Regions from separate parts of the Cohaesibacter gelatinilyticus genome, predicted to be linked through region 1. Evidence: predicted binding sites of a transcription regulator. Region 1 holds the regulator's gene; each other region holds the start of a gene.

Region 1 (5,334 bases):
ATTGTAAAAAGAATAACCGAGTTCGCAGACTAATCGAAGATCAAATTTCTCCATTAGACCAATTTCGTCCTTTCAGGCGTTCAAAAACACCATTCACATATTCCGCAGTCTCAAGATTAGAGGCCCAAACACCGGACATATTAATCAGTCAGACACACGAACGAGTTCCCTTGATTGATAGATAAACAAGCAGTTTGCAGTAATAAGGCCAGTATGTGGAATTGTCTTCGATCTGTAGGTATAAAGGGTCAACTCCCCGGCTTCGGCCAGCTCTTTTCCGACCTCTGATTTAACACTATTCTCCACGCAACCGACCAAGTGGCCATACGGAAACTCTCATGGAAACAATAAGCAGCTATCTCCCCCTCCTTGCCTTCATGCTGGCAATAGGAGCCTTTGCCGGTGTTATTGCGGGCCTTTTGGGCGTAGGCGGAGGTATCGTGCTGGTTCCAGCCTTCTTCTATCTTTTCTCATCACTGGGATATGGTGGTGATCAAGTCATGCAGCTTTGCCTTGGTACATCGCTCGCCACAATCGTTGTGACATCCATCCGTTCGCTCCATTCCCATCACAAAAAAGGAGCGGTGGATTGGGATATCCTGAAGATCTGGTCCATCTTCATCTCAGTAGGTGCGATCATCGGTGGCTTCACCGCCTCTGAACTTCGTTCAGACGTGTTGCAAGCTATTTTCGGCGGACTTGGTATCCTGGTCGGCCTCTATCTCGGCTTTGGTCGTCAGAGTTGGCAAATTGCCGAGCAGATGCCGACTGGCATCTTGCGCAGCATTCTCGCATCGATATTGGGTTTCCTGTCGGTGCTCATGGGCATTGGCGGAGGTAGCTTGGGAGTTCCACTCATGAGCTTGCATAATGTTGCCATTCACCGTGCTGTGGCAACCGCAGCGGGCTTCGGCCTTGCTATCTCAGTGCCCTCGCTTCCTGGTTTTATGATGGTCGATATCGCGCAGACGGTTCGACCTCCTTTCACGATCGGTGCCATCAACCTGCCAGCCTTTTTCATCATCATCGCCATGACGCTGATCACCACTCCATATGGAGCAAAGTTGGCTCATGCGTTGGATCCCAAACCGCTCAAACGGGTCTTTGCGGTTTTCCTGATAATCGTTGCCATGAACATGCTCCGCAAAGCCGTCGGCTTTTAAAAATACGATGGGTTTAAGCGATAATGGGCAGCTCCTCTTTTGGCCGCAAGGCGAAAGAACTTGCGGAACACAGCAAGAACAGCTATATTTTGTTCGTGATTTGTGCCAAGTGAGTCTCTAAGGGAATACAGCTCAGTGATTGTTTGTTGGAAACGAATATTCACGACCTAAATATTCTCGAAGTTTCGACGCACCTTGGCCAGTGTGTGATGTCTTGGGTTTTGACCAGTGAATGATGTTTCATCAATGAAAACTCGTGATATATGGTGCAATATTATTGGGAGAGGAAAATGCTGACTCGAAAGCAACATGAATTGCTCATGTTCATTCATGAACGGATAAAGGAATCCGGCGTTCCTCCATCATTTGATGAGATGAAAGATGCGCTGGATCTACGTTCGAAATCCGGTATTCATCGATTGATCACCGCGCTGGAAGAACGTGGCTTTATTCGCCGTCTACCAAATCGTGCCCGTGCTTTGGAAGTTTTGAAGCTCCCAGAGGCCAATTCTCCCAGCCTTGCCAAAACCACAAAGGGTTTCTCACCCAGCGTTGTTGAAGGAGGGCTTGGAAAGCTGCGTACTCCGGCACCAGAATCCAGTGCTCCCTCCAATGATGAAAATACATCAGGTGTTGCCGTTCCTGTCATGGGTCGTATCGCTGCCGGGGTTCCGATTTCGGCCATCCAAAACCAGTCTCATACAATTTCTGTCCCGGTTGAAATGCTTCGTGGTGGCGAACATTTTGCACTGGAAGTGCGCGGAGATTCCATGATTGAAGCTGGTATTCTGGATGGTGATACGGTTGTCATCAAAAAATCCGATGATGCTTCCTCAGGAGAGATCGTCGTCGCACTCGTAGATGAAGAAGAAGCAACCTTGAAACGGATTCGGAAGAAGGGAGCCTCCATTGCTCTGGAAGCCGCCAACCCTGCCTATGAGACACGTATTTTTGGTCCAGATCGGGTACGCGTACAAGGTAAACTGGTTGGCTTGATGCGTCAGTATTAAGGTCTATAGATCTTTTGAGGATTTGCCTCTCAATCCTGCGTGGTTTGTTTCCTCCCAATACAGATCACGCAGTTTTAGGTATGATTGACATCAAAAAACTCGAAACATTTTGTTCAGCTATCTGACAGAAGCCATTCCTTATGTAGCGACACCTAATCATTCTCAGATATTGTTGTTTTCTGCCAAGGTCGACCAGCATAAGGCTGAGAAGACTTTATTTTCAACTTAGAAACAGTTCCGGAAGGCAAATGCCAGACTTGTTTCAGATCGGGATCTGGCCAAACCAGCCAGTTTGCCGACAAATTTCCAGCTCGATGGACGACTGGCTGGTCGTTCTTGACCATATTCGGAGCGCTTGAGTAACTGACAAGCTTCTCCTTCCGCTCCAACTCTCCTGAATACCTTGCTGCGCGGTCACTTGCATCACTTCGAGGCAGCCAGAGAAAATGGCTGCCGTGTTGCTTGAGGCGATATTTGTCAACAACCAAAAGCGGTCGGCTACAGCTTTCCGGCACCTGCAGAGCTGAGATCACGATATCTGAAACAGCACATTCTTCGGCAAATGCCCGCATGGTCTTTATCAGTGAAACGCTCCAAACTTCTCTTTTCGGCTCGGCAGCCCATTGCAGCCCATTAGAAGAAACATTGAGACGGCATGCATCTCCATCGCATCGCACCTCTCCTGATGCGTCGCCGATCGCCGGTGAATTCTGATTGCGAGTAGCGATGGATGGCAAGGCCCGAGTGTCTCCATCTGCCTTCAATAAAGCTTGTGCCAGAAAACGGTCCTCCTTGATACCAGCAAAAACCCAATGCCCCTTGCCATCACGTACTGCTATTGATCTTCCATTTTCAGCAATCCAGATATCAGGTTGCATTTGTAATTGATTGAATACCAACAGCCCTGCCCCAGCAATAAGCGACGCCCCAACTGCCAATCGGTTGGGATGAATTGCGATAGACGTCAATATTACGGCACTTGCCAATGCCAATCCCGCTGGCCCAGCTACCAACAATGCAATCTGCGGAGATATATCAACAACCCATTGGGCAACATATATGATTTGCTCCAGTCCCCATTCCATCACAGCCAATGACCATTGCTGTAATCCAACTGGAATCAACAGTGCGGAAATCAAAGCAGAAGGCATCACAATCAAGCTTAAAATCGGCATCGCCATTAGGTTGGCTATCAATCCCATAGGTGCCATTTGATGGAAAAAAGCAATTGAAAACGGTGTGGTGGCTAAACCCGCCAATAATGCAGTGATGCAAAGCCCCGCAAACCAACGCACAATCTGCATGACACCACGATGGATCACGCTGCCTTGGCGTTCTATCTGGCGATTGAAATCATCCCGAACATTTCCTGCAAACCTTCCACCCCAAGCTCTCCATTTCGTCATTCCTTCCAAAGACCGATAGCCTGCTATAAGTGCTACAGTAGCACCAAATGACATTTGCAGGCCTGGCTCGACAATTGAAAACGGTTGAAACAGAACAAGAATAATCAAGGCTAGAGCCACATTATGCATCGTCAGTGCTGGGCGCCCAGCCAAAATAGCACCTAGAAAAATGACCATCATCACATAGGCTCGAATGGTTGCCACGCCATGTCCCGACAGAACCAAATAACAAGTTGCAGCCAGCAGAGCAGCCCAAGCAGCCAATTTCTTAATATCGTAACGCAAAACCAACGGTTCAATAAAGCTACCAGCCAAACGAACCCCACCAAAGATCGTCAGGGTCACAAGAGCCATATGCAGTCCGGATATTGCAAGAATATGAGCAAGCCCAGAGAGGCGTAGAGCATCTTTGGTCTCAACGGTCAGGTAATCACGTTTCCCGACAACCAATGCAGATGCAAGACCAGCAGGCCCTACCTCCATATGGGCAAACAAATAGCTCGCCATATTGGACCGCACTTGCTCAATCCTCATCCATACATCCAGCCACAGTGAGATGTTGGTGGCCCCAGCTCCATCAGCAAGCAGTTTCACCCTTCGACCCAAATAACCTTGTCCGCCAATCTGTCTTGCCCAAAGGTAACGTCCATAATCAAAACTACCCGGAAAAGCTTGTCTTTGTAGGGGGATAAGTCTTGCCCATGCTTCAATTCGATCACCTGCTTGAAACTTCGGTTCTTTCGCACGACGGATCAACAACAACTTTCTGGGAGTATTTGAAATTGCCAGACCTTCAATATTCTCTATGGCTATTGTCCATCTCTCATCTGCGGAACGATATTCGATCTGCTCAAGTCTTCCGATAAACGTGGTAGACATAGAAGAGGTCAGAATGGGCGTGCCTCCAAATTGCCCATGCAAACAGGCAGCACTTAGTCCAAACAAGAAAGAGGCAAAAAGTACCGGAACAGTAAAGCTCTTTCCTCTTTTTGCAGCACGAAAGGCAATACCACCAAACATCAAACACATTAGCAAAAGTAGCCACCAAACAGGTTCATCCGGCAAATAAATGTAGGTTGCCGCTCCCAGCGCCAATAAGAATGCGGACCACAACAACATGGCATTGTTGAAATCACAATCCCGACGCCATTGATCTTGAACCTGAAACCAGAAGCGCTCAGACCAAAAACGAAAGCGCCGCCCTTTATCAGGGGGCAAAAAGCCGGAATAAGCATTATCAGAAAATTCGGAGACCTTACCATCCCGATGCATCCCGCCACCCAGCTCTGAGGCTGGTGCAGCGAAATCTTCCCCTTTTACACCTTTTTCCGTTGCTCTATGGCGCATGAGGTCTTTCACCTGCCTAGGAAGCTGTGCTAGATGCTTAGCAAATCATGGCAATGGCTCCACCAAATGGTGGTTAACATGGCCAATACCCATCCTATCCCACAACGACAGGTAACTGATAGCATTATGTGCGCACAGGTTGTAACACGCTTTGCCCCTTCCCCGACTGGATTTCTTCATATCGGTGGGGCTCGTACCGCTCTGTTCAACTGGCTTTATGCAAAAGCCAACAGCGGCAAGATGGTTTTGCGCATTGAAGATACCGACCGTGAACGGTCAACCGACGCAGCTATCGACGCTATTCTGGCTGGTATGGAATGGATGGGACTGGACTATGATGGCGAAGCCGTCTCCCAATATTCTCGCGTAGAACGCCACCGCGAAATCGTTGAACAGTTGCTGGCTGAG
Region 2 (5,334 bases), on a different contig from region 1:
CAGGCGTACTGGAAGCCATCAGATCACCTTGCATCAACTGGGCCAGATGACGGGAAATGGCCAGCCCCAATCCTGCCCCATCATGACGACGGCTACGCCCGGTATCGATCTGCTCGAACTCCTCAAACAAACGCTCAAGCTCATCTACCTCAATGCCAATGCCAGTATCGCGCACAGAGAAATGCAGCAAACTTTGCTCCAGATCCAACTCCTTGCCAAGAAGCTCATGCGCCTGAGCGGGGAGGCAAAGTTCCAGTGAGATATTGATGGCACCGCTGTCGGTAAACTTGATGGCATTGCCCAGGAGATTGATCAGAATCTGACGCACGCGCACAGGATCCAGCAAGACTTTTTCCGGCAGATCCGGCGCCATCCAACTTGCAATGGACAGGCCTTTTCCCTGAGCATTGGGTGCCAGCAATTCAGCAACTTCCTCAACGATCTGGATGGGTGATGTCCAGTCTTCTTTCAAGGTCAACTTGCCGGCTTCAACACGTGAGAGATCCAGCACATCATTGACCAGCGAGAGAAGGGAAGATCCGGATTGACGCAGAGCCTGAACATAACTGATCTGTTCTGGGTTGAGTTCCGTTTGTTCCAGCAAATTAGCCATGCCGATCACGCCATTCAATGGTGTGCGCATTTCGTGGCTGATGGTTGCAAGAAAACGTGACTTGGCTTCACTTGCTGCCTCTACACGTTTATAGGCAGTGATATCGCGGGCAATGATCAGTCGCAAGGTTTCCTTGCGTTGCGCAGAACGCATCAAGGTCTCCGTCCAGCGGAACCAGCGTGGCCCTTGTGTGGTTTCGATGAGTTTTTCATGAAGCAGGGTGTCGTTGAGCTGACCTTGCGAATATTGGCGAATATCGGATCGCTCACGATTTTGTTCCTGCATGGCTCCTGCATCTTCAACAAGATGATCCGGATCCATATCGACCAGACTGCCTTCTTCACATTGGAACGGTATTTCCTTGTCACCCCGATCGAACCAATCATCGAAAGCCTTGTTGGCGAAATGGATGGTTCCGTCATCTCCTTGCTGGATGATGATGTCTCCTTGACGATTGAGAAGCGCGTTATATTTCAGCTCAGCCTCGCGCAATTCCCAGTTCTGATCATGGAGCTTCTCCAGCTCGCTATCCAGCAAGTTCAGATGACTGGATAGATCCAGTTCCACTTGCTCATTTTCATGGTCTTGTTCGGTCGTTTGAACGGAAACAGGAAGAGGAGCTTGATGTTGTCCGATCAGAAGCGTGACCAGAATGCCGACAAGTGCCCACAATAAACCCGCAACAAAGCCAAGTTTCGGCGTTATCCAGAAAAGTCCAACCCCAATAAGAAAAAGCAGGGCAGTCAGCAAAACCAATAGAAAGGGACGGGCCTGAAGCCAGACCATGATATTGGCCACAGCAGATCGCTGCTCGCCCTCAAGCTTCGGCTCTTCATGAATTGGATCGGAACTATTGGTCATTAAGCACTAGAAGCTCTGGCTATGATGGATCAAATTTCTTCCGTCATAGCACAGATCTGTGACCAAAACCTTGATCGCTGAGCTGTATGCTCCTACCAATATCAAGCCATGGTCAGCGATGTACTGGATGTCATTCGATAGGAGAGCGCCTCAGCGATGTCTTCTTTACCTGGTTGCTCCCGCTCAGCCAGATCCGCCAAGGTACGCGCTACTTTCAGAACCCGATGATAGCCACGAGCAGAGAGTGACATACTGGTTGCTGCCAAACGCAGCAGATCCATGGCACCTTCGCTCGGTATGGTCACCTGCTCGATCAGGCTGGCCGGACATTGCGCATTGGTCAGAACATCCGGACGACCTTTGGCGCTATAACGTTCTTTCTGGATGGCACGGGCTTTGGCAACACGTAAGGCCACCTCTTTGGAGCCTTCCTTGGGCGGAGGCAACATAAGATCTGTGGCTGAAACCGCTGGAACCTCGATCCGCAGATCAATACGATCCATCAAAGGACCAGAAATCCGAGCCTGATAGTCAGCGGCACATCTGGGACCGCGTTTGCAAACGAAACCCGGCTCCCCAGCATGGCCACAGCGACAAGGATTCATGGCCGCAATCAATTGTATTTGAGACGGATAGCTAACCCGATGATTTGCACGGGAAATAGAAACCTCGCCGCTTTCAATCGGTTGGCGCAGACTATCCAGCACTTGCGGAGAGAATTCCGGCAATTCATCCAAAAACAGGATGCCATTGTGAGCAAGCGCCACTTCTCCCGGTTTGGCACGCGCACCGCCACCGACCATTGCCGCCATGGAAGCAGAATGATGGGGTGAGCGGAAGGGGCGCGCATTTGAGAGCTGACCTTGCGGTAACAGCCCCGCCATGGACTGGATCATGGAAACGTCCAGCAATTCCTTTGGCGTCAAAGGCGGCAAAATGGTCGGAAGGCGCGACGCCAGCATGGATTTTCCCGAACCTGGAGGGCCAACCATTACCATGTTATGCCCGCCACTGGCAGCGACTTCCAAGGCCCGCTTGGCGACTTCCTGCCCTTTGATATCAGAAAGGTTCAACTTATTGTCTTTAGCTTGTCGAATGGCCGCCTTGGGTCGGGAGAGAACCTGTTGACCTTTGAAATGGTTAGCAAGCGAGATCAAACTGGTTGGTGCGAGGATCGACATATCCGGATCCGCCCAAGCAGCCTCTGGTCCGCAATCTGATGGACAAATCAAACCCTCATCTCGCCCATTGGCAGCTATAGCTGCTGGCAAGACGCCAACGACGGAAGCGGTTCTGCCATCCAATGCCAATTCTCCCAAAATCAGATAATCATCCAGACAATCCGAGGGCAGGGCACCAATCGCCACCATCAATCCCAATGCGATGGGTAGATCAAAATGGCTGCCTTCCTTTGGCAAATCAGCCGGGGCCAGATTGATGGTGATGCGTTTTGGTGGCAATGCCAGACCGGACGCGGTGAGCGCCGCTCTCACACGCTCACGGCTTTCTGCTACCGCTTTGTCAGGTAAGCCGACGATGGTAAAAGCAGGAAGGCCGGGCGCAATCTGCACCTGTACATCCACCGGAATGGCGGTTACCCCCTGAAAGGAGACAGTCTGAACATGTGCAACCATGACAAGGCCTTTTGACGATAATCATTATTCATCACAACCTTAAAGGGATTTTCGTACCTTTTCAAGAACACATAGAGAACAAATACTGGCGTTTCAAACTTTGATATGGCAGAGTGAGGATATATTGGATGCGGAGAGAAAAATGGCTGAACCCATTCTATATTGGCAAATGGAAAGCCCAGTTGGATCACTGCTCATGGGCGGTGAGGGTGGTCAGCTCGATTTCCTGCATTTTCCGGAGAGTGCCCGCCGGCGTTTCATCGAGCCCGAATGGCATGAGGACCCAACCCCTTTTGCCGAAGTGCGCAATCAGCTATCTGCTTATTTTGCCAGGGAACTCACTGTCTTTGACGTGCCATACCGCCTTAATGGTTCAGATTTTCAAAAGGCAGTCTGGCAACAATTGGCTGCAATTCCATTTGGTGAAGTGAAATCTTATGGCGATATTGCACAAGCCTTAGGAGACAAGGGTGCAAGTCGAGCCGTTGGTATGGCCAACAATGCCAACCCTATTCCCATCATTGTGCCCTGTCACCGCGTGATAGGAGCGGATGGCAAGTTGGTCGGGTTTGGTGGCGGCATGGATACCAAGATCTGGCTACTTGAGCATGAAAGTATCGATCCACGCTCTGTTAAAAATCCCGATCAAATGAATTTATTTGGCTGATTTTTTCATTTTGTTAGAACCAAATCTGATTCCACCGCGTCCCACCCTGTGAAAGAACAATTTTGAGGGTTGAGGGACAAAATGACACAAATCACCCATATGTCGACAATCAAGGCACACACATTCGCGCTTGCTGCATTTGGGCTGCTTGCCCTTTCAAGTCCTGGACAAACCGCTACTTTCGAGAGTGCTTATGCAGGTTTTTGCGAAAAAATGAAAAGCTGTGCCATGGCCGAGATCAATAAGGTTCAAGGCATGAATGAAGCGATGAAAACACAAGCCACAATGATGATTGAAGGCATGTGCGCCAATGTTCGCCAAGACTTTACCTCAATCACCCAGCATCCAGCGCTGGAGCCTGCGGCTGTTGACTGTCTTAATTCCATGGCAGCATTGAGCTGCGAGGATTTATCAGGTCATCAGGGAGCCCAAACAACTCCTCAATGTACAGCACTGCAAACCAAGGCAGAAGCCATGGGCGCCAAGTTTGGGCAATAATTTCTCAACTTCATAACCAATTGATAGTCAGTTTTTTTCAGCAGCAAAAAGGCACCCGGGATGGTGCCTTTTATTTTTGATGAATTATATCTCTCACTCTATCCCTCTCACGGCTATTCCGGCCTTGGCCGGACCTCCGAGGGGCGCAGCCAAGCTGCGGTCGCTTATCAGCTCCCGGCGGAAGCGCGATGCTCCCGCCGAATTCTTTTTCCTTGAGAGATTGATTTGAGAAAAGGATCCGTAAAAGGAAAACGTCCCGTCTGGAGCTCTGATCGCAAGATCAGGAATAGCGTGAAGACGAATAACTTTCTACTCTTCGAGCAGATGTTCGTAGCGTTTGTCTGTGAGCGTTTTCATGAAAGCAACCAGAGCATTGATCCGCTTTTCATCCAGAGCCGGACCGGTGGTCAGCTCCTTGACATCCAAGGTTGCGGGCACTTCCGGTTTTCCCCATGTCTTACCCGTCTCCGGATTGATCTGTGAGGATTTTTTGAGGCTGTTATAGCGATTGTAGAACTGGACAACCGTTTTCAGATCCTTGAAGACGCCGTTATGCATATAGGGACCAGTGACCGCAACATTGCGCAAGGTTGACGTCTTGAATTTTCCGTCCCAATTTTTTGCGGTGACGGCCGGGTTGGCCAGCAACCCATGATCAATGGTGCCGGGTTTGGAGCCATTGACGTTGCGGACAGCTTCATTCACCGGCACGCCAATATTGAAATATTGATAATTGGAGAAGGTCTCTCTGGCCGCACCCGGTGTTGTATGGAGTTGATGGCAAATATTACAATTGGTGAATTGCGGGCTGAAAAAAAGGGTACGCCCCAACTCCTCCTGCTTGGTAAATTTCACTTCTCCGCGCAGGTATCGATCATATCTGGAATCGAACGGTGCAAAATAATCTGTTTTTTCAAAAGCTGCGATGGCCTTGGTCATGGAGCCATAGGCTTTATCAGAATCTTTGAAGATATCCTCTCCGAAGAGATGTTTGAAGCTCTTGATATAGGTTTCATTCTCTTGCAGTCGCTCAACGACGGACGCCTTGTCAGGCATGCCCA
Region 3 (5,334 bases), on a different contig from region 1:
CGCCGAAGTCCTTCTGGAAGACTGATATGTTAGCGTTCTTTTTGATTTCTCAAGATCTGGAGATCAGGACGACAAGAATTCGCCTCTGGAATTTTGGGATCAACTCACTTATATCTTCCCACAGTTAGCTGCACTTCGCGTTAGAAGATACTTTTCCTTGGGGCCTTAAAGATCCGAATGGGAGCTGGCTCTGATAAGGACCGTGGTCCTCTTCATACCGGCACCCACCTGTAACACAGGTGTCCCAGGATCCGTTTACTCTTCGACGGTCGTTGCGGCTTCCTTGCTTTTGGGGCTACAAATAGCGTCCCAAAGACGTCTGCTCAATGGTCCTTTTGCACTCTGACCTTGTCAATGTTTGCGTCCGGTTCTCAAATGGCTTGTCCATATTGCGATCCTCGGCTTCACATTTCAGCGTCAGATCACAAAAATCCTCATGATGCAGAGGGCTTTTGCAAGCAAGGAGACCGGTCATGGATGATGCGCAGCTCAGCGAACAAAAACAACAAATGCGCCGCAAGGTTCTTTCGATGCGGGATTCGATTCCCGCGGAAGATCGCGAAGCTTTTTCCCATCAAGCCTCCAATCATCTTCTGTCCCATCTTGCCTCCATAGAGTTCAAACCCTCTGGCACGATTGGAGTATTCTGGCCTATCCGCTCCGAGATTGATTGTCTTTTGCCTGTGGCATCATTGCGAGCACAGTCTTATCAACTCGCACTCCCCGTAGTCGTGAGTGAGACCGCCATGGAATTTCGTTTCTGGCAAGAGGGTGATCAGCTGGAGCCAGCAGGCTATGGCAGTATGGGGCCCGCACAGGAAGCGATGTCTGTCACTCCAGATTGTTTGATCATGCCGCTTTCACTTTTTGATCTATCGAGGCAACGGGCGGGTTATGGTGGTGGTTTTTATGATCGCTATATCAGTGCTTCTGAGCAAACAGGTGCCCGGCCCCTGCTGATTGGTTTGGCATATGCCATGCAAGAGGTGGACAGGGTGCCAGTTGGGCGCTATGACCAAGCTTTGGATTGGATTGTTACTGATCAGGGTGTCATCTAATCTCGCTTAAGGACCCTTTTGGTCCTGTTCTCTACTGCTATAGAAAGCTGTCTGATGCGTCTGTTGTTCATTGGCGATATTGTTGGCCGTGCCGGTCGAACTGTGGTTTTGGAAAATCTGCCGGGTCTGATCGAGCGTTATGGTCTCGATTTTGTCGTGATCAATGGAGAGAATGCAGCGGCTGGCTTCGGTATCACCGAGAAAATTCTGCAAGAGTTGATTGATGCGGGAGCGGATGCGGTCACCACGGGCAACCATGCCTGGGATCAGCGCGAAGCTTTGGTCTTTTGCGAGCGGCAGCCTGCATTTCTGCGTCCGGCCAATTATCCAGCTGGTGTGCCAGGCAAGGGTGCCAATCTTTATCAGGCCCGCAATGGCGCTAATGTTTTGGTGATGAATGCCATGGGCCGGATCTATATGGACCCACTGGATTGCCCATTTGCAGCGGTCGAAAAAGAGCTGGCGGCCTGCCCGATGGGTGATTTTGCCGACGCTATCATTCTCGATTTTCATGCTGAAGCAACGTCCGAGAAACAGGCCATGGGGCATTTCCTTGATGGCCGAGTGAGTCTTGTGGTTGGAACTCATACTCATTCTCCAACGGCTGATCATCGTGTTTTGCCGCAGGGCACTGCTTATATGTCCGATGCTGGTATGTGCGGTGATTATGATTCCGTTTTGGGGATGGAAAAGGAAGAGCCGGTGCAGCGTTTCCTTCGCAAAGTGCCTGCGTCGCGCTTCACGCCATCGCTTGGCGATCCAACCTTGTGTGGTGTGGCAGTGGACACCGATGATGCGACCGGTTTGGCCGTGGCGGTGGAGCCGTTGCGGATTGGTGGACATTTATCGCAGCATATACCGTCTTTCTGGGAAAAATAATGGTGCTTGCGGTGCCCTGACTTGATCTGAGTGGGGGATTTGTGCGATCACCACAGGCAAATAGCGCTTTTGGTTTTTCAAAAGCGGCTTCAATGACAAGACATGGATTTCAAACGTCATGGCAGGACATTCCAAATTTAAGAACATCATGTATCGCAAAGGCGCTCAGGACGCCAAGCGCTCCAAGTTGTTCTCCAAGCTTTCCAAAGAGATCACCGTTGCTGCAAAAATGGGTGGTCCTGACCCAGATTCCAACGCACGTCTGCGTCTGGCCATCCAGAACGCTCGCGGCCAGTCCATGCCTAAGGACAATATTGACCGCGCCATCAAGAAAGCCGATTCCAGTGATGCGGATAACTTTGATGAAGTGCGTTACGAAGGCTATGGTCCAGGCGGCACCGCCGTTGTTGTGGAAGCTCTGACCGATAACCGTAACCGGACTGCTTCCAATGTGCGCGCTGCTTTCTCCAAAAATGGTGGCACCCTTGGCGAGACCGGTTCCGTTGCCTTCATGTTTGATCGCGTTGGCGAGCTGGTTTATCCGGCAGACGCTGGTGATGAAGACAGCATCATGGAAGCAGCGATTGAAGCCGGTGCCGATGATGTGCAGAGCGATGAAGATGGTCACACCATTTATACAGCGTTTGAAGACATGATCGAAGTTGGTAAAGCTCTGGAAGAAGCTCTCGGTCAGGCTGCTGAATCTCAGAAGGCTATCTGGAAGCCACAGAATGAGATTGATGTGGATGCTGAAAAGGCTGCCACCATCATGAAATTGATGAATGCTCTGGAAGATGATGATGACGTACAGAATGTCTATTCCAACTTCACCATGAGCGAAGAAGTGATTGCGTCTCTCGGTTAAGAGCTAGTACTTCGTTGGAGAATTCAGAACCCCGGCCATCTGGTCGGGGTTTTTTGTTCGGCCATTGGTTTTGTTCTGGTATTGTTCATATTTCTGCGTTAATCAGAATTCATGATGAATCAAGCTGTTCGAATCATTGGGTTTGACCCGGGGCTACGCCGTACCGGCTGGGGAGCCATTGAAATGGTCTCCAATCGCCTTACTTTTGTGGGCTCTGGCCTGATCACTTCCAATAACAAGGATGAGCTGGCGATACGCCTGCTGGATCTGCATACCGGTATCATGAAAGTGCTGGAGCAATATACACCGGACGAGGTCGCGGTAGAGCAGACCTTTGTGAATAAGGATGCTGGCGCGACCCTTAAATTGGGCCAGGCCCGTGCTGTTGCATTGCTGGCACCCGCGCAATTGCATTTGCCGGTGGCAGAATATGCTCCCAACGCGGTGAAGAAGACTGTGGTTGGTGTGGGTCATGCCGACAAGAACCAGGTCCAGACCATGGTGAAAATGCTTCTGCCCAAGGCGACGTTCGATAGCGAAGATGCCGCGGATGCTCTGGCGATTGCCATTTGCCACGCGCATCAGCGCAAGGCAAACAAGCTGAAATTTGCATAGAGCGTGCCCCCGAAAAGTTGCAGCACTTTTCGGATGAGGGCTCGCTGAAGAATGGAAATCAAACCAACTCCAATGACGTAGAAATCGTAAGAATTGGTTTGATTATCAGGAGAGACAGACATGATTGGCAAGCTCAAAGGCCTGATTGATGAATATGCAGACAGCTATGTGCTCGTGGACGTGAATGGCGTCTGCTATGAAGTGCATTGCTCCAACCAGACCTTGCAGGCTTTGCCATCCGTTGGAGAAGCGGCCAGTGTGCTGATTGAAATGCATGTCCGTGAAGATCAGCTGAAGATGTTTGGATTTGCCACCGCTTTGGAGCGTGACTGGTTCCGGCTGCTGACCACAGTGCAGGGTGTGGGGCAGAAAGTGGCGTTGGCGATCCTATCCACATTGAAGATTTCCGAGCTTCAGTCTGCCATTGCCCTACAGGACAAGGCGATGGTGGCGCGTACTCCGGGTGTGGGGCCAAAGGTCGCGCAGCGCATTGTCACTGAATTGAAAGACAAGACGCCGAGCTTGGCGGCGGTTGATAGTGCGGTTTCTGATTTGCAAGCCGATATGGATCAAGCGGCTGCACCAAAAGCGATGGCTGAAGCTGTATCTGCGCTGACCAATCTGGGCTATAGTTCTGTTCAGGCCAGCGCAGCAGTTGCCACCATCATCAAACGTGAAGGCGATGGTACCGGTACTGCGACCTTGATCCGTCTGGCGTTGAAGGAGCTTAGTCAATGATTGAAGATGCGGAGCGTCTTGTTTCTTCTTCCGGTGAGAAAGAAGAGATGGATCGGGCGTTGCGCCCGCAGATGCTGGACGACTTTGTAGGCCAGGCGCAAGCGCGGGCCAACCTCTCCATCTTCATTGAAGCTGCTCGCTCCCGTAAGGAAGCATTGGATCATGTGTTGTTCGTGGGACCTCCGGGCCTCGGTAAGACAACACTTGCGCAGATTGTCTCGCGCGAGTTGGGGGTGAATTTCAAATCCACCTCCGGTCCCGTGATTGCCAAGGCTGGTGATCTGGCGGCGCTATTGACCAATTTGGAAGAGAATGATGTCCTCTTCATTGACGAAATCCATCGTTTGAACCCGGCGGTTGAGGAAATTCTCTATCCTGCTATGGAAGACTTTCAGCTCGATCTGATCATTGGTGAGGGACCAGCTGCTCGTTCGGTGAAGATTGATCTGGCAAAATTCACACTAGTTGCTGCGACGACGCGTCTTGGTCTTTTGACCACGCCACTGCGGGATCGCTTTGGTATTCCGGTGCGGTTGCAATTCTACACTGTTGAAGAGCTGGAATATATCGTCACCCGTGGTGCACGCTTGATGGGTGTGACGATCACAAAGGACGGTGCGATTGAGATCGCCCGCCGTTCTCGTGGTACGCCGCGTATTGCTGGTCGCCTTTTGCGCCGTGTGCGCGATGTGGCCATTGTGCAGGCTGGTGGCGAAATTTCTCGAGAGCTTGCTGATCGTGCGCTGCAGATGCTGGAAGTCGATAATGAGGGATTGGATGCGTTGGATCGACGCTATCTCAATTTGATTGCCACGTCCTTCGGTGGCGGACCGGTTGGTATCGAGACCATTGCTGCTGCTCTCTCGGAGCCACGCGATGCCATCGAAGAGATCATCGAACCATATCTCATTCAGCAGGGTTTCATTCAGCGTACGCCTCGCGGGCGATTGCTGGCTGCCAAGGCCTTTGCCCATTTGGGACTGGCGGTTCCGGATAATGGCAAAGGTGCGCCACAAATGGGATTGTTTGCCGAAGGGATTGATGATGCCTGATCAAAATGCTGGCCCATGGCCGGATTTGGCGGGCCGCAAGACCGAGTTTGGTCATGTTCTGCCGGTACGGGTCTATTATGAAGATACCGATTTTTCCGGCATCGTCTATCACGCCTCCTTTCTTCGT
Region 4 (5,334 bases), on a different contig from region 1:
TGACGTCAAAGCCAGTTTTGGTATGTCCATCGCCGGGATTCCGGTTGGCAAGGGCGGCGTCAGCGCAACGATCAAAGGTCGGAATTATACGATTGACGGGTTTGCCAAAACCTCAGGTGTGTCTCGTATGTTCATTGATAGCAAGGGCCGTGCTGTCAGTAAGGGCCGCTTTCGCGGCGACAAGCTGATGCCAAGTTCCTATGCTTTGAATTCCAAGGAAAACAAAATTCGCAATGTCGTGCAGATCGCCATGCGCTCCGGCAATGTGAAGGATTTCTCTGCATCTCCTCCGCCATCCAAGGTCTCGGATCGGATTCCTTTGAAGCGAGTTCATACACGCGGTATTGTTGATCCGCTAAGCGGCCTGTTACTATCGACCAAGTCTTTGAAGGATCGTGTTGGCAAGAGCGTCTGCAATCGCACGGTTCGCATGTTTGACGGTCGTTGGCGTTACAATATCGAGCTTTATTACAAAGGTAAGCAGGATGTGCGGGCCAGCAACAAAAAGGGATATACAGGTCCCGTAACCAAATGCGGTGCACGGTTGCGCTTTGTTGCGGGGCATCGTCCGAATAAGAAAAGCACCAAATTCATGGAAAGAAACAAGGATTTGGAAGTCTGGTTCGTACCAGTTGGTAATGAACCAGTCGTTGCTGTCTATCGCTTGCAGATCGGCACCATGGTCGGTCGTCTGGTGTTGCAAGCCAGAAATTGGCAAGTGAACTGATTAGTTCTCCGATTTAATTTGAGATTGAAGGGACCTTCGGGTCCCTTTTTTATCTTAACGCTATTCCTGATTTTGCGATCAAAGCTCGAGACGGGCGCGCACTTTAATGCGTATCGTCCGTCAGAAAAGGAAGGATTTCCTTTTCTGGTGTCTTTTCCCAAAGCAATCTCTCAAGGATAAAAGAATTCGGCGGAAGCGTCGCGCTTCCTCCGGAATCAGATAAGCGACCGCAGCTTACAAGATACGCCATCGAGCTTAAACGAGATGATAAGCATATCGACAGGGATGGTCCGTGCCCCTGCAGGCCGACGCACAAGCGTCGAATAACCTTGAGAGGAAATGTGTCCCAAAATGGGATCAATGGTTAATGAGCTTGTAGTAGCGTTCTGATATCTAGCTGAACTGGTTAATCAAGCTATCGATATTTCGTAGGCTTTTGAACAAAGTCATCTAAATCTAGTGTGAACAAATTATGAACTTGTATTGGTCAATGATTCGTGCCGAGTTTGTTCTCGCTGCGTTCAAAAAGTTAATGGGGATGATCATTTCTCTCGATCAATGAGTAACTTTTTGAAAAGATATTGTTGTTTCAGATTGGATCAGAGATATTAACAAAAATCGAGAGGATGGTGACGATCAGATGTTGCTGATAAGGAATTGATTGGGCCTTGTCTCAAGATCTGGTAGGATTGGTACTATTCCTTACAAAATGTGCTAGAAACAAAATGAGAACATAAAGGTGTCGCCGATTCGGCCCCGATTCGTTCCAGACTCGTTCCAAAAGTTAAAATTGGAGCTTGTTGAAGGACGTTTGCAAAGAGAGGGTGGAATTTGCAATACCCGGCTGATGTGATGTATCCCGCCTGAACATAGACACCCCAAGGTCATGGGCGCTCAATGAGTTTACGTCCTAAATAGTGATAAGATGACGAAGCGCAAAGATATTTCCTCTCCTTTTGAAAAATTGGCGAATTTGAAGATTGATCCGGTTAAGCCAAAGATCAGTCCGGATGCTGCCCGGTTGGTGGAACGTGCCAAGGAACATCAGCAGCAAGCGATGGATCAGAATTTTCGTCGCCCGGCTATGACCGCAAAAGCTGAGAAAAATGATATCGACCAGTTCGCTGCCAAGGCTTTTGGTGTGGAATTGTCTGATGAGACCTCTCTGACACCTGCGCACTTGGATGTGGCAAAGGGCAAGATCACCGCCGTTCTGGGCCCGACCAATACAGGCAAGACCCATATGGCGATCGAGCGGATGGTGGGACATTCCTCCGGTTTGATCGGATTGCCATTGCGGCTTTTGGCTCGTGAAGTCTATGGCAAGATTGTTGCCAAGGTGGGTAAGGAGCAGGTGGCACTGCATACGGGGGAGGAGCGGATTGTTCCTGCCAAGGCCCGCTATCATGTCTGTACAGTCGAAGCGATGCCCGCAAAAGCAGATGTCGCCTTTGTTGCTATTGATGAGATCCAGCTGGCGGCAGACTTTGAGCGTGGTCATGTCTTTACCGACCGACTGCTGCACCTGCGCGGGCGGGAGGAGACATTGCTGTTGGGTGCTGAAACGATGCGGCCCATGATTGAGCAGCTTTTGCCCCATGCAAATATCGTGACGCGTCCACGCATGTCGCAGTTGACTTATGCAGGAGCCAAGAAAGTATCCCGTCTGTCGCGTCGTTCTGCCATTGTCACCTTTTCTGTCAATGATGTTTATGCCATTGCCGAGCTGGTTCGTCGCCAGCGGGGCGGAGCCGCTGTGGTGATGGGCAGTCTTTCTCCCCGGACCCGTAATGCTCAGGTGGAATTGTTTCAGAATGGCGATGTGGATTATCTGATTGCGACGGATGCCGTCGGTATGGGGCTCAATCTGGACGTGGACCATGTGGCTTTTGCATCCGAGCAAAAATTTGATGGCTTCCAATATCGCCGTCTGACTGCAGCCGAACTGGCGCAGGTGGCCGGGCGTGCAGGACGTCATACGCGTGATGGCACCTTTGGGGTGACCGGGCGCGTGCAGCCCTTTGAGGATGAGTTGGTAGAGCAATTGGAATGTCACATCTTCCAACCGCTGAAATTACTGCAATGGCGCAACCGGATTCTGGATTTTTCTTCCTATCGATCTCTGATCAAATCCTTGGAAGAAGTTCCTAACAGGCAAGGATTGACGAAAGCCTTGCCTGCCAGTGATGTACAAGCGCTGGAATTGCTTTATAAAGATGTCACGATTAGACGACAGATTGGAGAAGAAGACAGTCTGCGTCTGTTATGGGATGTGTGCCAGGTACCTGACTATCGCAAGATAGCACCGACAAACCATGCGGAATTGATCGCCAAAGTCTTCACCCAGTTGCATAAACGTGGCCATTTGGCCACAGAATGGCTGTCTTCGCAGCTTTCTTTTGCAGATCGGACGGATGGTGATATTGACACATTGGCCAATAGAATTGCACATATCCGAACTTGGACGTTCATTGCGAATAAAAAGGGGTGGCTAGAGGATCCCTTTTTGTGGCAAGAACGAACCAGAGCTGTTGAAGATCGTCTGTCTGACGCTCTTCATGAGCGGTTAACCAAGCGCTTTGTAGATCGGCGCACAAGTGTATTGATGAAACGTCTGAGAGAAAAAGCAATGCTCGAAGCGGAAATTACTGCTACCGGTGATGTGCTGGTGGAAGGTCAGCATGTTGGACAATTGCAAGGATTTCGCTTTGCGCCCGATGTGAGTGCTGAAGGCCAGGATGCCAAAGCCATTCGCGCCGCAGCGCAGAAGGTCTTGTCTGTCGAATTCGAAAGCAGATCCGAAAGAATAGCGGGAGCGGCGAATGACCAGTTCCTGTTGTCTGGTGATGGTCTGTTGCGTTGGCAAGGTGCTCCTATCGCCAAGTTGGTTGCAGGTGATGAGGCATTGCGCCCGCGCCTGATGGTGCTGGCTGATGAAGGTCTGACTGGTGCAGCTCTGGATGCGGTTCAGTCTCGCATCAATTTATGGCTGACCAATCATATCAATCTTTTGCTTCAGCCATTGGTGGATCTGGCCAATACAGCCGAGCTGGAAGGCATTGCAAAAGGTCTGGCGTTCCAGTTGGTCGAGAATCTTGGTATTCTGGATCGCCGCTCGGTTGCCGAAGATGTCCGCGCACTTGATCAGGATGCCCGTGCTTCCCTGCGCAAGTTCGGCGTACGCTTTGGTGCCTATCATATTTATATTCCTGTTCTTCTGAAACCTGCCCCCAGCACGTTGCTCGTTATGATGTGGGCCTTGCAGAATGGTGGCTTGGATCAGGCTGGAATTGTTGAAGTACCGGCTTTGTCAGCTTCTGGACGTACTTCCATTCCGATTGATGAGAGCATCACGCCAGCGCTTTATAAGACTGTTGGCTTTGGCGTTTATGGCAAACGAGCCGTCCGTATCGATATTCTGGAGCGTCTTGCTGATCTCATTCGTCCGCTGCTTAGCTGGCGTCCAAGTGAAGAATCTCCGGAGCCGCCAGAAGGTGCAATGGAGCGTGGGTTCACCGTAACAGTGGCCATGACATCCCTGCTTGGTTGCGCTGGCGAAGATTTCTCCACAATTTTAAAGTCTCTTGGTTACCGGGTTGAACGCCGCAAAATCGAGGAAGAACCAAAATCTGAGGAAACTATTGCTTCTGAAACAAAGGTTGAAGACGAAGCCGCTGTAGCACCAGAAGCCGAAATTGAGTCCGCTGAGACGCTTGATGAAGCATCCACAGAAGCTGAAGCTGAAGTGGAAGAAGAAAAGTGGCTTGAAATCTGGCGTCCTGCTGGTCGCGGAGAGCGCAAGGGTCCTCGCCCTGCTGGGCGCAAAGGTGGTTTCAAGGATGCTGGCAAGGGCAAATTCGGCTCCAACCGTAATGGTGGCCGTGGTGAAGGTGGCAAAGGTCGCGGTAAGCCTGGCGAGAAATCCCGTAAGCCACAACGCTCCGCTGTACCTCGCAAGGAAAAAGTGGCCGACCCAGATTCCCCATTTGCTGCATTGGCTGCACTGAAAGCCAATATGGGACAGGACAAATAAGCCTTGGGGCTTGTTTGGGCATTCCATGCAGGACCCAACCGTCAAACTCCGGATTGATAAATGGCTTTGGTATGCCAGGGTTGCGAAAACGCGCACTCTGGCTGCCAAACTTGTGGGATCTGGTCATGTGCGAGTGAATAGTGAAAAGATTCTGGCTGCGAAGTTCGGAGTAAAGGAGGGTGATGTACTGACCATCGCCCGGGACAGTCGCATTCGCATATTGAAAATTGCCGCGCTTGGAGAACGGCGAGGACCTGCCTCTGAGGCGCAATTGCTCTATGAAGATTTGACTCCGGTGGTGGAAAAGACTGCTAAGTCACCGGAACCTGTTGTTGATAAACGTGATGCAGGAGCGGGCCGACCGACAAAGCGCGATCGCAGACAGATCATGCGATTCAAAAACGGGGATTGATTTTTGTAGATGCATGGCGCAAATATGCCGCGCTGACAGGTGTGGCAGTTTGTGCTCTGGATTTTCTGGAAATAACAGGTATTTATTTTGCCAGATTTGCGGAAACTCAAAGATCACCCTCTGAGTGCTTGTTAGATGTAACAAAATCTTTCCCTATCAGAC

The links. The regulator LexA, encoded in region 1, represses DNA repair genes until DNA is damaged. The targets are predictions, from matches to a motif close to TGTTCNNNNTGTGTTCNG.
Region 2: the regulator LexA is predicted to act here: its motif matches at 3,172-3,189, upstream of CRO57_RS15165 (YifB family Mg chelatase-like AAA ATPase).
Region 3: the regulator LexA is predicted to act here: its motif matches at 2,874-2,891, upstream of ruvC (crossover junction endodeoxyribonuclease RuvC).
Region 4: the regulator LexA is predicted to act here: its motif matches at 1,444-1,461, upstream of CRO57_RS22905 (helicase-related protein).

What each region holds. Positions count from the first base shown of each region.
Region 1 covers NZ_OBEL01000001.1:1,450,125-1,455,458, forward strand. The annotation lists gene CRO57_RS06480 (sulfite exporter TauE/SafE family protein) at 339-1,163, shown strand; gene lexA (transcriptional repressor LexA) at 1,454-2,173, shown strand; gene CRO57_RS06490 (ComEC/Rec2 family competence protein) at 2,326-4,674, opposite strand; gene gltX (glutamate--tRNA ligase) at 5,053-5,334, shown strand, end outside.
Region 2 covers NZ_OBEL01000003.1:270,562-275,895, reverse strand. The annotation lists gene CRO57_RS15170 (PAS domain-containing hybrid sensor histidine kinase/response regulator) at 1-1,474, opposite strand, end outside; gene CRO57_RS15165 (YifB family Mg chelatase-like AAA ATPase) at 1,576-3,108, opposite strand; gene CRO57_RS15160 (methylated-DNA--[protein]-cysteine S-methyltransferase) at 3,251-3,775, shown strand; gene CRO57_RS15155 (hypothetical protein) at 3,857-4,273, shown strand; gene CRO57_RS15150 (cytochrome-c peroxidase) at 4,583-5,334, opposite strand, start outside.
Region 3 covers NZ_OBEL01000006.1:310,067-315,400, reverse strand. The annotation lists gene CRO57_RS21040 (cell division protein ZapA) at 1-25, shown strand, start outside; RNA gene ssrS (6S RNA) at 123-285, shown strand; gene CRO57_RS21025 (5-formyltetrahydrofolate cyclo-ligase) at 474-1,058, shown strand; gene CRO57_RS21020 (TIGR00282 family metallophosphoesterase) at 1,113-1,937, shown strand; gene CRO57_RS21015 (YebC/PmpR family DNA-binding transcriptional regulator) at 2,056-2,802, shown strand; gene ruvC (crossover junction endodeoxyribonuclease RuvC) at 2,917-3,417, shown strand; gene ruvA (Holliday junction branch migration protein RuvA) at 3,538-4,155, shown strand; gene ruvB (Holliday junction branch migration DNA helicase RuvB) at 4,152-5,207, shown strand; gene ybgC (tol-pal system-associated acyl-CoA thioesterase) at 5,197-5,334, shown strand, end outside.
Region 4 covers NZ_OBEL01000009.1:4,256-9,589, reverse strand. The annotation lists gene CRO57_RS22910 (DUF3108 domain-containing protein) at 1-727, shown strand, start outside; gene CRO57_RS22905 (helicase-related protein) at 1,653-4,760, shown strand; gene CRO57_RS22900 (RNA-binding S4 domain-containing protein) at 4,786-5,172, shown strand.